Regions from separate parts of the Paenibacillus sp. FSL R7-0210 genome, predicted to be linked through region 1. Evidence: riboswitches for the same ligand, from Rfam matches in the RefSeq annotation. Region 1 holds a riboswitch; the other holds the start of a gene.
What was found. A riboswitch is a leader RNA that binds a small molecule or an ion and turns the genes downstream of it on or off. The one in region 1 is predicted to bind thiamine pyrophosphate.

Region 1 (7,483 bases):
CCCTGTCTTAATGGCATCCGGCGGCAGATCACTGCCGATCGAATCTAACTGGGCTGCAACGGTCTCAGGCTCCATCGGATAGACCCCCTGGACACCTAGTGTGTTCTGGGCGGTGAGTGCAGTAAGTGCAGACATGCCGTACACCCCCAGCTCCTGAAACGTCTTCAAATCCGCCTGAATCCCGGCCCCGCCGCCGCTGTCAGAGCCGGCAATGGTCAACGCTTTGCGTATGCTAGTCATCTTTTCCCCTCCTTTGCGGCGTTTTAGGCTTCGAGCAGCTTCAGCCGTGAGCGGCTGCTGTATTGCTCCGGGGTAACTAGTGACAATTGATTCAGGAACCCAATCTGGAAGCTGCCCGGACCTTGGGCTTCAGCCGCCTCAGCGGCAAGCTCTGCTGCCACGCCGTAGAAGGAGAGGGCCTCGGCAGCCGCCTCAAGCACCTCCCCGCCGCTTACGGCAAGAAATGCACCCACCACCGCACTGAGCAGACAGCCGGTTCCGGTCACCCGGGTCAGGATGGAGTGCCCGTTGCTGGCGATATAAGTGCGCTTGCCATCTGTGATGATGTCTTCCTTGCCGGTGATAATTACGACACAGTTCAGCTTCTGCGCTGCTTTAATGGCTAGAGCTACTACATCGCCCTCGCCTGCTCCGGCATCCACGCCTTTGCTAGCCCAGCTCTCCCCGGCCACATTGGCAACCTCGGCCACATTGCCGCGCAGCGCAGTAAGCTGTAGCTCACTGAGCAGCTTAGCTGTAACATCCGTGCGGTAGGCGGTAGCACCGGCTCCAACGGGATCAAGCACGAGCGGTACATGGTGGCGGTTCGCAGCCTTTCCGGCCTCGATCATGGAAGCAATGGCAGCTTCATTCAGTGTACCGATGTTCAGCACAACCGCGCCGGACATGGCGGCGACATCCGCTACTTCTTCAATGGCATCGGCCATGAACGGCGAAGCTCCCAGGGCCAGAAGCCCATTAGCTGTGAAGTTAGCAACTACGATATTCGTGATATTATGCACCAGCGGGTTCGCCTGGCGTACTTTTGACAGATAAGACATATGAATTCCTCCTGAAAGATGTAATTAGAAATTAATAAAAGCATTCTTAACATCCACTTCGGCAGCCAGCAGTCCGTTCTCGCTCAGCCACTGGTTCACCTTCTCCCATGATGCGCTGTCCTGATAGCCGAAGGGCTGGGAACCGGCATCCATCAGCGGCAGCAGGATCTCCAGACTGCGCTGCTCAATGGCTTCATCCAGCGGTGCGGTATCCTCCTGATGGGTAAGCAGCAGCTTCAGCGCTTCATCCGGGTGATCGGCAGTATACTGCTGGCCTTTTCTGATCGCATCCACGAATTTGTGATAAAAGCCCTGTGAATCCTGCAGTCCCTGCTCACTGGCGACCAGCACCAGCTCATAATAATCCGGGACCCCGTAATCCACAGGATTGAAAGAGCGGACCGGATGGCCTTCCTGCTCCAGAATCAGCTGTTCATGGTTGATGAACCCGCCCATAATGCCATCCACCCGTCCGGTGGAGAGAGCAGGGATCAGCTCATAGCCGACATCCACCAGCTTGAGGGAGGAAGGGTCCCCGCCGTCGCTTTTGACCATCGTGTTCAGCATGGCTTCATACAACGGGACGGAGGAATATCCGGCTTGCTTGCCGGACAGCTCTCCCGGGCGGGTGATGCCGCTGTCTGCAGCTACCATGAGATGATTCAGCGGGTGGCGCACCAGCGCAGCAATCGACTTGACCGGAATCTGCTCCCCCCGTGCCATCAATACCTGCGGCTGGTAACTGAGTGCCAGGTCCACCTTTCCCGCAGCAACAAGCTTCAGCGCATCATTGGTATCGGCCGGCATCTGAATATCAACCTCCAGACCTTCCTCAGCGAAATAGCCTTCAGCCTCTGCCGCATACAAAAAAGAGTGGACAGCATTGGGATACCAGTCGAGCATAATCGTCAGCTTATGGACTGCGCCTTCGGCTCCAGTCCCAGCTTCAGAAGTGGCTGTAGTCCCCGCCGAAGAGCCGGAGGCCGCCGGACTGTTCGTATTGGTGCAGCCTGCCAGGACGGGCAGCATACAGAGCAGCAGAGCAGACAGTAGAACGGTTGGCCTTGAAATCACATGGTGCAGATAACGGAAATAGCGGATAGTAGTCATGAATAACGTCCTCTTTTCTTCAGAATAATCTTCTCCAGTGCGGCGACAGCCAGAAACAGCAGGATACCGAGCACGGATAACAAGACAACAGCGGCGAACATCTTGGCACTCTGGAGATTCCCTGCCATTCTGCGGCTGAAATAGCCCAGCCCCTGGCTGCCTCCAAGCCATTCCCCAATGGTTGCACCGATCACACAGTACACAGCCGACAGCTTCAGTCCGGAGAAAAAAGAGGGCAGGGCCAGCGGAACGCCCACCTTCCCGAGAATCTGCCAGCGGTTCGCGCCATATGTCAGCAGCAGCTCCCGGTAGGCGTCCGTGTTCTTGGACAAGCCGTCATAGGTGCCGATGACCACCGGGAAGAAAGCAGTCAGGAAGACAACGGCGACCTTACTCCATAGGGTGTAGCCGAACCACATGATGAACAGGGGAGAGAGCGCGATCAGCGGAACCGTCTGGCTGATGATCAGCAGCGGGTACAGCGCCTTGGCCAGCGGACTGAACAGGTGCATGGCGATTCCCAGCAGGCAGCCGCAGACCACAGACAGTGCGAAGCCCGTGAGTACCTCAAGCAGTGTAGCCGGCAGATGCACCCCGAATAACAGGCGGCGTTCCTCCAGCAAGGCCTTGCAGACCGCAGACGGAGCCGGAAGAATGAAGGGAGGAACCAGGCCCAGCCGGGCTACAGTCTCCCAGACTGCAAGCGTCAGCAGGGCGAGCAGGGAAGCCGGACCGTAGTGCTGGAGCAATCTTCTAGGAGCGGCGGTTCTCATATAGCTTCAGCTCCAATTCCTGGCGCAGGGCGGCGAACTGCGGTAGATAGTTCAGACTGTGATGGCGCGGACGGGGGAGACCGGCTGGGAATTCCTGCATCCCGCCGCCGCCACTGCCCGTCATTAGATAGATTCTGTCACTGAGCAGCAGAGCCTCCTCCAGATCATGGGTGATGAACAGCACCGTCTTGTCCAACTCCGCCCATAACTCGAGCAGCCAGCGCTGCAGTGAGCGCTTGGTAATGGCATCGAGCGCCCCGAACGGCTCATCGAGCAGCAGCAGGTCATTCCCCGCCGCCACGGTGCGGAGGACCGCCACGCGCTGGCGCATCCCGCCGGACAGCTCCTGGGGATAAGCCCCTTCGGTTCCCTCTAGGCCGAAGCGTTGCAGCAGGGTAAGAATCTCGGCCACGGCGGCCGCTTTGGGACGGCTGCGCTTGAGTTCCCAGGGCAGCAGACAGTTGTCCAGCACGGTCCGCCAAGGCAGGAGAAGATCCTGCTGCGGCATGTAGGCCACACTGCCCAGCCTCTTCGCTGCTGTAGCGGACTCGGCTCCGTTCAGCGTAATCCTGCCGTTGTCCGGCTCCAGCAGGCCGGCGATGATTTTGAACAAGGTGCTTTTGCCGCATCCGCTTCCGCCTACGACAGAAATGAATTCGCCGCGCTGCACATTCATGGATAGCTCTGAGAAGACGGGTGTCCGGGACGAACCGGTCCCGAAAGCATAGGATAGATTGCTAATGTTGATCATAAGACTATGTACAAGCCTCCCCGGATTGAAATAGAACCTGCGAGGAGCACAAAAAAGCCCCATTCATTCCCGGAGGCAATGAATGGGGCGGAAGGTACAGTCGGCTGCGGCCCTGTGACGGGAACCACTGATACATTCTGCTCCACTTCCCTCCGCTGGTATGATCCAGATCAGGTTCAAAGGGTCCGGAGCTTAAGCTCCGTCTCAGTCGGCCGACTCCCCTAGTGAATTAACAGGTGTTATTGAATTCGTAATTGCTACTTAATATACCACAAATTCCCCTCTTGTAAAGAGCAGGCGGTCAGCGCTTCGCCAGACCGGTCACGAACAAGGTGACGATGCCCCGGGAGATGTCCAACTTGGAGGAGTGGTGCCGCTTTTGCTCATACAGGTACAGATCAGGGCTGAGAACAGAGATTAAGGCCGTGGCCGCAAAGGCAGGATCAATGTCAATAATCTCATCGCCCTCCGCAGCACGCTGCAGCAGCTCTGTCATCATCACCCCCAGCCGCTGAAAAAAAGGATGCTCAAACTGGGTCAGCTGCTTCTTACCTGTGAACTCGGCTTTGATCATATTCAGCAGCTCGGCATACTGCTCAATGAAATCGGCAATCTGCTCAATGCTGCTCTGCAGCTGAGCGAGAGCCGGAGCTTCACCGGCACTGGCAGCCACCTGCTGCTCCAGCCCGGACAGGAATTGATCTGCGCTGCCCTTCAGCAGTGCAGAACAGATCTCACCCTTGTCCGTGAAGCGGCGGTACAGGGAGCCTTGTCCTATGCCTGCCCGCTTGGCAATGCTGTACATGCTGACTGCCTCAAGTCCGCTCTCGGTGAACAACTGGCGTGCAGCTTCAAGAATCCGCTGTACATAAGGATCGGCGGACTCGGGCGGAGCGGATTCTTTGGCTTGCGGAGCTGAGCGCGGGAGCTGTGCAGCATCGGTGTCTGGCTTTTTCATGAGAACCCCTTTCAGAAATAAATCAGCGATTTACAGAAAAATAAATAAAAGAATTGACACAACGGACAATTGTCCGTAGACTATGAATTGCACTTACGGACAGTTGTCCGTTCACTCATTATATAGAACAATCTGCCCGCAGGTCAATGTAGAACGCGGACAGCTCAGGAGGAGAAGAGACATGGATCAGACCTTGAAGCAGGAAGCCGATTTCCGGCTGTCCAGCATTCTGGTTCCGCTGCTGGCCATTATTGCCGGAGTATTTATGGTTGTGCTGGACAGTACGGCGATGAATGTAGCCTTGTCCAGGCTGGTGGTGGATTTCAAGACGGACCTGCATACGCTGCAGTGGGTAGTTACCGGATATATGCTGGCTCAGGCTTCAGTTATTCCGCTGTCAGGCTGGCTGTCTGACCGGTTCGGGGCCAAGACGGTCTTCCTGACGGCGGTAATTGTGTTTACGATAGGCTCGATTCTGTGCGCTACACCAAGCAGCGCCGAATGGCTGATTGTGTTCCGGGTCATTCAGGGACTTGGCGGCGGCTGTGTGCTCCCTGTCGGGATGGCCTATGTGTACAGACTGGCTCCCAAAAGTAAGGTTGGCGTTGTCATGGGGATTATGGGCATTCCCGTCCTGTTCGCACCCGCTATTGGTCCGGTATTGTCGGGCTGGCTGGTTGAATACCATTCCTGGCGCTGGATCTTCCTCATTAATATTCCGATTGGCATCATTGCTGTGCTGATCGGACTGCGCAAGCTGCCGAATGCGGCGAAGAACAGCGTGCCCGGCATGGATAAGCTCGGTATGGTTCTTGGCCCGCTGGCGTTTGCTTCGCTCACTTACGGGGTCAGCCAGGGCGCGCAGAGCTGGACCTCTGAGAAGACGCTGATCGGGCTGCTGCTGGGCGCTGTGGCGCTGATCGCTTTTGTCATCGCTGAACTGCGCTCCAAGACACCGCTGCTGGAGCTGCGGATTCTGAAATCCGTTGATTTCACGACAGGGATCATCGTGCAGTGGATTGCCCAGTTCGGCTTATATGGCGCGTTATTCCTGCTCCCGCAATTTCTGCAGCAGGCCCGCGGCTTCGGCGCATTTGATACCGGCCTGACGCTGCTGCCGCAAGCGATCGCTTCCGGGCTGATGATGCCAATTGCCGGAATACTGTTCGACCGGATCGGTGTGCGCTGGCTCGTGGTCTGCGGTCTCAGTCTGGTCTCCGGTGCGTTATTCCAGTATTCCCATGTGGATCTTACCACGCAGAGCCGCGACCTGATCCTTCCGCTGATCATGTGCGGGGCCGGAATGGGTATGATGATGATGCCGATGAATACGCATCTGCTCAACAAGGCGCCAAGCCATCTGGTGAACCGGGTAACCTCGCTGACGAATTCGATGCAGCAGGTGATTACCTCGCTGGCCGTCTCGACGCTGGTTACGATTCTGACGGCAAGAACAACGGCGCGCGGTACCGAGATGCAGGAGGCCGCTGCCGCTGCCGGAAAGAGTACCGCAGGCGCTTCGCAGGATGCCTTGCTGCTGGCTAAGCAGACGGTATTGTCGCAGGGCTTCGCGGACACGTTCCACATTATGATGTTTGTCGCGCTTGGCGGTGCGGTCCTTGGACTGCTGCTGCGCCGGGGCCGCCATTCCGGAGCTGAGCGTTCCAAGGAAAAGGCGGCACCGGAAATCATGCACGTATAGCTATGCCCACACAGAAGCAGAGCTTGTAACATCCATAGAGCAGCGATTCTCCTTTTGCCGGAGGGTCGCTTTTTTTTGTTGATTTCTGTTCTGAATATCCTGATGCAGGAGCAGAATTTGGGGCAAGCTAAGCTATGGAAAATCAATACAATATAAATCCGATGCATATAATCGGAAAAAGTTATTGACGCAGGTAACACCCCGGTGTTACGATTCATTTTGCCACTAATTACGGTGCCTGAAGAGAAGAAGATACGAGAGGGGATTCATCGAATGAAAAAACTAAGTCTAACTATTATGCTGCTCCTGACCATGGTCACGGCTGCGGCTTGCGGAAGCAACAATACGGACAAGACAGCAACGGGCGGCAACACTCCGGCTGAACCTACGGCTGCGGCTACAGAGGGTGCAGCTTCCGGGGAGCAGAACAGCCTGGAAGCCGTCAAAGCCAGCGGCAAGCTGCGCATCGGAACGGAAGGGACCTACGCACCGTTCACCTTCCATGATGCAGACGGCAAGCTGACGGGCTTCGATGTCGAGATCGCCGAAGAAGTCACCAAGCGCTTGGGTGTGAAGCCGGAGTTCATTGAGACGCAATGGGATGGGATTTTTGCCGGGATGGATGCGAAGCGCTTCGATGTGATCTTCAATGAAGTCTCTATCACCGATGAGCGCAAAGTGAAATATGATTTCTCTGATCCGTATATTGTCTCCAAGGCTGTGCTGATCGTGCCGGAGGATAATCAGGATATTAAGACATTCGCTGATCTCAAGGGTAAAAAAGCCGGCCAGTCGCTCACCAGCAACCTCGGCAAAATCGCCACAGACAACGGTGCCGAGATCGTATCTACCGAAGGCTTCAACCAGGCGATTGATCTGCTGCTCTCCGGACGGATTGACGCCACTGTCAATGACGGCTTGTCTTTCCTAGATCTGAAGAAGCAGAAGCCGGATGTCAAGATCAAGCAGGTGGATGAGATTGCCGAAGGCTCGCATAGTGCCGCAGTCTTCCTGAAAGGGAATGACGAGCTGGTGCAGGCTGTGAACGAAGCACTGACCGCTATGAAAAGCGACGGAACCTACCTTAAGATCTCCGAGAAGTACTTCGGCACTGACGTATCGAAATGA
Region 2 (7,483 bases), 3.0 Mb from region 1:
CCCCGAGAAAACATAGATGCGGGTGGAGAGCAGCAGTGCCTCTTCAATGTTATGAGTGATGAACAGCACGGAACGGCGGTTTTCCTCCCACAGCTCCAGCAGCCAGCGCTGCATCTGCTCGCGGGTCAGCGCATCGAGCGCGCTGAACGGCTCGTCGAGCAGCATCAGCTCCTGCGGCGCGAGCATGGCCCGCAGGAAGGCGGCCCGCTGCTGCATGCCGCCGGACAGCATGTGCGGGTAGGCCCGCTCGAAGCCGCCTAGGCCGATCTTCGCCAGCCAGTGGCGTGCAGCCTCGCGGGCCTCCCGCTGCGGGGCGCCTTGCAGCTCGCCGCCAAGCAGGACGTTATCCAGTGTGCTGCGCCACGGGAACAGCGCGGGCTGCTGCGGCATATAGCTGATCTTGCCGCGCTGCCCGGTCACGGGGATGCCGTTCATGCGGACGGTTCCGGTATCCGGCAGCGTAAGGCCGCCGATGATATGGAACAGCGTGCTTTTGCCGCAGCCGGACGGGCCGACAATGGAGACGAATTCCTGCGGCTCCACGGTCAGGGACACCTGATTCAGCACCTGTGTCTCCCGGCGGCGGTGCTTGAACGACTTGCTGATGCCGCTGACTTCGAGCGCAGGCGGCACACTCCGTGTACCCAGGCGTCCGTCTCCGTCCGCCTTCTCCAGTTCAATCCTCGTAAGCTCAGACACTTCGCGTAACCTCCTTCAGTTGATTATAAGTACTTCCGTGTTGGGGTATCCTCCCGTGGCATTAAGCTTCCTTGCGCGGCTTCCAGCGCACCAGCCATCTCTCCAGGAGGGCAATGAGCGCGAATAATACGAGACTCAGCAGCACGATAATAGCGATGGCCACGAACATCCGGTCCGCACGGTAAGAGGACTTCTGCAGCAGCATATAGTAGCCAATCCCTTTGTCGGCGCCGATCCACTCGGCGACCACTGCGCCCATCACCGCATAAGTGGCGGAGATTTTGAGCCCGGAGAACAGGGAGGGCAGCGAGCCGGGAAGCTCCAGCTTGGTGAAGATCTGCCACTTGCCTGCACCGGCCATCTTCATATAATTCAGCATTACCCGGTCGCTTTGCGTCAGCCCGCCCATGGTCGCAACAGCCACAGGGAAGAAGCAGACGAGGGTGATCAGGATGATTTTGGGCAGCAGGCCGAAGCCGAACCAGATAATCAGCAGCGGGGCAAGCGCAATGGAGGGCACATTCTGGCTGAGAATCAGCAGCGGATAGAGCGCTCGCTTGACCCAGGGCAGCAGATGCAGCAGCAAGGCGGTGAGCAGGCCGATGCCTGTGCCGACCGGGAAGCCGATCAGGGTCAGCCGCAGCGTGGCGGCGGTGTGCTCCCAGATCCCGGAGGCGTTAATCTTCGTCTCACGCGCGATATCCGCGGGGCTGGGCAGCTGGTAAGCCGGGATATCGAACAGCATGACCGATAGCTGCCATATCCCGACAAAAAAGAGGACCGCCACAAAGGGCGGCCACACTAGCTTCCAGGTGCTTCTCACGGCCGGTATTTCTCCGTCAGCTTCTCCATGCTGATGCCGCCCGGATTATGGGCGATCTTGATCTGTGAGATGACACTAGGACTGCCGGAAGCGATCAGCGCCTCATGCATATCACGCACAATATCCAGCAGCTCGGACAGCTCGCCTTCCATCGTGGTCTCCAGCGGATTCACCTGATGCTTCACGCCTGACTTTTGAATCACCTCTATAGCCTTGTCCACGTAAGGGATGGAATCCTCGTTGTTCGGTGTCTTGGGAATTACCTGAATGCTAAGCAGTGTGTTAGCCATGATCAATCATTCCTTTCAAGTTAAGTATAAGATTCCCGGCATGCGGGTTCATTATGATTCCGGCAAAAATTCATTCGTAAACGTACTCTCCGCATCCAGCGGCTTATCCAGCAGCTTCAGGCCGTACATCCAGTCGGCGTAATTCTTCCAGATCTCAAGCTTCTGCTCACCCCAGCGCGGGGCGTCGTCCTTGTATTTCGGGCTAAGCCATTTCTGGCTGGCCAGCACCAGCTTGGGGTCCAGATCAGGTACAGCATCCGACAGTACCGTCGCGGCTTCTTCCGGGTTATCGATAGCGTACTGATAACCCTTGGACGTAGCCTTAAGGAAGGCCTTCACCACTTCAGGATGCTCGGCGATCTCCTTCTCGCTGGTGGTCAGCACCGGTGTGTAGTAATCAAGCTGCGGCGCATAATCCTTAAGATAGAGCATATCCAGCGGCTCCCCGCGCAGTTCGGCTTCCACACCGGTCCAGGCGTAGAAGATCCAGGCGAAGTCAATATCCCGCTTCACAGCTGTGAAAAAGTCCGCTTCGCCGATATTCACCAGCTTCACCTTGGAGACATCCCCGCCTTCGGGGTCCATAATGGCTTTCATGGCAGCCTGCTCCGCAGGGGAGCCCCAGCCTCCGTACGTTTTGCCTTCAAAATCCTTCGGCGTCTTAATATTGCGGTCCTTCGGAGCCGCAAAGCCCGAGGTATTATGCTGAATGATTGCAGCAATCGACACCAGCGGCACATCCTGCAGGCGGGCCAGGGTCAGCGCCTCCTGGGCGCTGATGCCGAACTGGGCTTCGCCGGAAGTGACCATTGTATCCGACCCGGCAGCGCCTGGCTGTACAATCTGTACGTCAAGACCTTCCTCCGCGTAATAGCCCAGCTCCTTGGCTGCATACAGGCCGGTATGATTCGTGTTCGGCGTCCAGTCCAGGGCAATCTTGACCGGAGTCAGCGCCTTAGGTGCATCTGTGGGTGCGGCTGCGGTTGCATCAGGTGCAGCCGTACTGTTCCCGGCAGCAGGTGCGCTGGCCCCCGCATTGCCGCTGTTGTTCCCGCCGCCACATCCCGCGACCGTGAGAACCAGCATGGAACTGAGCAGCAGCATTACTGTTTTTTTGACTCCCATTTCTCTTTTTCTCTCCTTCCAGCAACCCCTGGTCTTCAGAGCTTACAGAAACCCTATTCCTGTACATCCATATAATCAAAAAAGCGTCCCGAAGATCGGGACGCCAGTTACTTGCGTGAGGGGAATTCAGCTTCAGTACCGCTTAAGGCACTGTGCCGAATGAAGATTCCTACGCTGGCATTATCCAGATCAGGTATAAGGGTCAGTATCTTGTGGGATACAATCTCAGCCGGCCAATTCCAGCACCCCTGGTTCTATAAAGTTCACGGGTATTGCTATGTTCTTACGGTGTATTATAGACGGCAGCTTCGACATTGTCCACCCTCTGTGTCTTAATCCCTCGTATAATGCCGCTTCTTGCGGCGGCTGCGGATGCCGTTCCAGATCTCTCTCAGCGTTAAGCCGACACTGACGGTGATCCCTGAGAAGGTCAGGAACAGAGCCAGATACTCGAACGCGGAGTACTCCAGCATTTTGCTCCAGTCAATCTGGCCCTTCAGATCCTCGATGACCTGATTCATCCCGTAAATTCCGCTGATAACCGTAAATACGGTGAGCACCATCAGGAGCGTATCCCGCCGTTTGGCCTGGAATTTGTCCTGGTACTGGAACAGGTCATTCAGGGTCATTTTCACCTCATCGAACAGCGCATCATTGCCATATACCTTACGCAGCTGAAAAAAAATCTCCCGCCCCTGCGACTGTGAAATCAGCTCCAGGAAGTAGAATTTGGCCGAGAATTTGTTGATCAGGAAGATCAGATTCTCGATCTCGTCGTTGTCGTGGTTGATGCGCAGCCGGGAGTGGAGGTTGGCGAGCTTCAGCAGCACGATTTTATGAAAAATACTCAGCAGCATTCCGTAATAATACTCTCCGTACATCTGGCTGATCAGGCCTGCGGCAATCTCCGGCTTCGCCCGGCTCACGCAGCAGAAGGTCTGCTCATTGGTCATATAGTAGGTGTCCGGCCCCCAGCGGCTATAGCAATGCTCCCGGGTGTACTGCTTGATATAATCCGGATCACTTGCACTCATGTAGGGGCTGCCGTCGATGGTCAGACCATCCACCTGAGAGGCACGGTAGAGCATTTCGACACTGATCTCTTCCTCGTCCTCAGGGAGATTAACGCCGTAGAAGGCCTGCACCAGCATCCGTTCATCAACGAAGAAGGGCAGGGTCTCGAAATAATTGCCATTGGTCTCCGCAGGATCGAGATACGGCTCCAGCCCGGCTGCCAGATGCCTGAACACGAAGTCCTCCACCCGGGCAAAAGACTTCTTATGACAATGGATGAAGGTATGCTCATCCTGAACGCTTACATCCTCCAGGTTGCGGAAACGGTCGGCGAATTCGAGCACCATGCTGAAGGGGAGATTCTCTTCCTCAATAGCCACTCTTACCGTCAGGAAGCCCAGCTCGAACGGGCAGAGGAACACATCTGTCGACAGCACGCGGAAGGGAACCGTCTGAAAGGGCATTTGCAGCCCGCACAGCAGATCACTCACCCGGGAAAAGCGGCGGAAGGAATCCCTGTCCTTCTCATGCGGAAACAAGACATGGGCGGCAAAAGGAAGATAGCTGCGCTCCATTTTCTCATGGGATACACAGTGGTTCTCTCCGTAATAGGCATGCTCCAGTTCCTTGTTCTCAAGAAAAAAACGCGTAAATCCATCCTTCTGTAAACTCTCAATCAGCTCTTCATCGACCTCGGCCTTGATGGAGAAGGGGAAAATGAATTGCAGCAAGGCGGTATGCAGAGTGGGCTCAGAATGCAGTTCAGCCATATGTGGGTTCCATCCTTATTCACAGAATATGGACCTTGTTGTATACAATTACCCGATTCTCCAGGCGGTTACGCTCAGCACGAATAACAGCGCGGCAAAAGCGGCCAAAAGTCCCGAGGTCTGGGCGATCTGCAGATGATCCATGGACCAGCCGGTCAGCAGCGGCAGCACCGCGCCGCCGATTCCGCCGGAGGCGATCATAATGCTCGGCGTGGATTCTTCCGCGCCGGGCAGCAGCTTGCTGGAGAAGACCAGCGCGATGGAGAAGATGCCGGACATGAACAGGCCAAGCAGCAGGATGATGGCAAAGGCGGCAAGCCGGTGACCGGCGAACGGGAAAATAATAAGCAGCAGCAAAGCGGCAAAGCAGCTGACGAGCACATAGATGCGGTAGGAGATCTTCTCGGCGATGACACCGGCGAACAGTCTGCCTGCCGACATGGCAAGCCAGAAGAAGGTCACCGTGAGCGCAGCCGCGGCCTCGCTCATGCCCAGCTTCGCGATGAAGATCGCCGGCATGAAATTCACCAGGCTCATCTCAGTGCCTACATAGAGAAAGAAGAACAGAATGAACAAGCCAAGCACCACCCATTGCTTGCCCTTGTAGGGCAAGGACAACCGTCTCGTAGTTCCCGCTGCCGCAGCGCGGTCAGGGCGGGCAGGCCGCTCATTCAGCGCGCTGTCCAGCGGGCCGAATCTGCTCTTCGCCCAGAAGAGCAGCGAGAGGAGGGAGAAGGCGGCAACGATCAGGAAGGCCAGCCTCCACTGCCCGGCGGCAATCAGCGGACTGGCCGCCAGCGGCATGAGCAGCGCCCCGACACCGAACAGCACCTCCAGCCGGCTCATGGCAACCGCCGTTCCTTCGGTGACTGCGGCAATAATAATCGTGCCGATGACGGCTTCGATCATCCCGAAGCCGAACCCTGCGGCTACGGCAATTACGTACATCCAGCCCCAGGGCGGGAGGAAGGCGTAGGCAATCTCGGCACAGAGCAGCAGGCCGGTTGCAATCAGAATGCCGCCGCGCTTGCCGAACCGCCGGTTCAGCAGCGGCGAGACCAGTACGCCGGCCAGGAAGCCCGCGAACTGGCTGAAGATCAGCTCGCCCCCTGCACTGTAGCTGCGGTCATAATGCTGGAGCAGCACCGGAAGAATGGAGCCCAGGACGACATGGGCGAGGCCGATTACGAAATAGGAGAGACAGCCGATCCAGATTAGTTTTTTCAAGAATAAGACTCCTTATGAATCAATTTATGAACAGATGGCGGGATTCAGAATGAACGGGAAGGGTACACTATATTAGGCACAGGTTAATCATAAATCCAAACCGTGGACGTGAATATATAAACTTATATTCACATGAATTTGAAGGGAGCTGTGACGTCAATGGATAACAAAGAGCTGGAGAAAACAATCATACAGGTGCTGGACGACAACAGGTTCGGTTCCTTCGGCACGATTGAGGCCGGTAACAAGCCTAAGGTGCGTTACATGGCGATTTTTCATGACGGACTGTCCATCTATCTGGCAACTAACCGCAAGACTCATAAGGTAGAAGAGCTTCAGGATAATCCGAATGCTAGTCTCTTGCTTGGCTATGAACAGGGCGGCGGCAAGGATGTACTGGAGATTGAAGCTACAGTTGCTGTGACGAAGGATGATAGCTTGCGCTCTAAGGTATGGAATGAGTCCCTGGAGAAATGGTTCAAGGGACCGGATGATCCCGATTATGTCATTCTTGAGCTGTCCCCTTCGCGGATTGAATATATGGGCAAGAACGGTGAGCACGGGGTATGGCAGCCTTAAGCGGTTGTCTCCGGTAAAAGGATGGCAGTGGCCGGTAACGGATAAGTTCCGCCTAAGCCTAAGTACTATATAGTCCGGCAATCCGGGCCTCTTAGGAACCTCCATGGTTCATAGGGGGCCCTTTCTGCTGCTGCTTTTCGGATTGTGCCGAAGGAATCATGCTATAATGACCTCAGGTTATCGACATCATGAGGCGGAGGGGATTGCCATGAACTGTGTTGATTGTGCTGACATCGACCCGATAGAGGATCAAGGGGAGCTGAAGCTCCGCCCCTGCTCTGATCCGCTGGCTGCTGCCATCCGGAATGCCGGTTATGAAGTATTTGAGACAAGCAAGACCTGTATCATTCCATATCATCGTAAGGAAGAGCTGTTGAAGCTTATAGAAATGCTGGTGGCGGCTAAGGACATTGCGGACTCCTTATCCGTGTGCGTTAAGAGCAAAGATGCCCCTGCGGCCCCGGAACGGTGGCTGACCTTCGATCAGCTGAAGGTCCGCTTCGCTAACGAGAATCTGGTGTCCATCATTATGAGCCATGATTTCTGCAGCCACATGCAGCCGATTGTGAATTTCAGCGAGGAGATTGTCGGCTTTGAATTTCTGCTGCGCCCGCTGCCCCAGGGCAGTTATTTTCAGCCTTATGAGCTGTTTGAGATTGCCCGGCGGACAGGGTTTCACTCCTTCCTTGACCGGGCCGCCCGGATCTCGGCAATAGAGACCAGCAGTAAGCTGCTGCCTAAGGGCATCAAACGGTTCATTAACTTCCTGCCCTCTTCTATTTATAATCCCAAGTATTGTCTTACTCATACCTTCGAGGCGATCCGGAGGCTGGACCAGAACCCGGAGGACTATGTATTTGAAGTAGTGGAGACGGAGCAGATCAGCGATATTGCCCATCTGCGCGCCATCTTCGCCGAATACCGCCAGCAGGGGATGCGGGTTGCGCTGGATGATG

Region 2: it holds a riboswitch for thiamine pyrophosphate, as region 1 does, so the genes downstream of both, MKY64_RS25240 (ABC transporter substrate-binding protein) here and MKY64_RS12925 (ABC transporter ATP-binding protein) in region 1, are expected to answer to the same signal.

What each region holds. Positions count from the first base shown of each region.
Region 1 covers NZ_JBBPAR010000001.1:2,965,363-2,972,845, reverse strand. Annotated here, with positions in the region: gene thiD (bifunctional hydroxymethylpyrimidine kinase/phosphomethylpyrimidine kinase) at 1-240, opposite strand, end outside; gene thiM (hydroxyethylthiazole kinase) at 264-1,067, opposite strand; gene MKY64_RS12935 (ABC transporter substrate-binding protein) at 1,086-2,171, opposite strand; gene MKY64_RS12930 (ABC transporter permease) at 2,168-2,944, opposite strand; gene MKY64_RS12925 (ABC transporter ATP-binding protein) at 2,925-3,695, opposite strand; TPP riboswitch at 3,826-3,928, opposite strand; gene MKY64_RS12920 (TetR/AcrR family transcriptional regulator) at 3,997-4,653, opposite strand; gene MKY64_RS12915 (DHA2 family efflux MFS transporter permease subunit) at 4,835-6,355, shown strand; gene MKY64_RS12910 (amino acid ABC transporter substrate-binding protein) at 6,629-7,483, shown strand; gene MKY64_RS12905 (amino acid ABC transporter permease) at 7,483-7,483, shown strand, end outside.
Region 2 covers NZ_JBBPAR010000001.1:5,976,160-5,983,642, reverse strand. Annotated here, with positions in the region: gene MKY64_RS25255 (ABC transporter ATP-binding protein) at 1-681, opposite strand, end outside; gene MKY64_RS25250 (ABC transporter permease) at 761-1,522, opposite strand; gene MKY64_RS25245 (thiamine-binding protein) at 1,519-1,812, opposite strand; gene MKY64_RS25240 (ABC transporter substrate-binding protein) at 1,864-2,937, opposite strand; TPP riboswitch at 3,087-3,197, opposite strand; gene MKY64_RS25235 (hypothetical protein) at 3,270-4,721, opposite strand; gene MKY64_RS25230 (MFS transporter) at 4,770-5,948, opposite strand; gene MKY64_RS25225 (pyridoxamine 5'-phosphate oxidase family protein) at 6,108-6,527, shown strand; gene MKY64_RS25220 (EAL domain-containing protein) at 6,736-7,483, shown strand, end outside.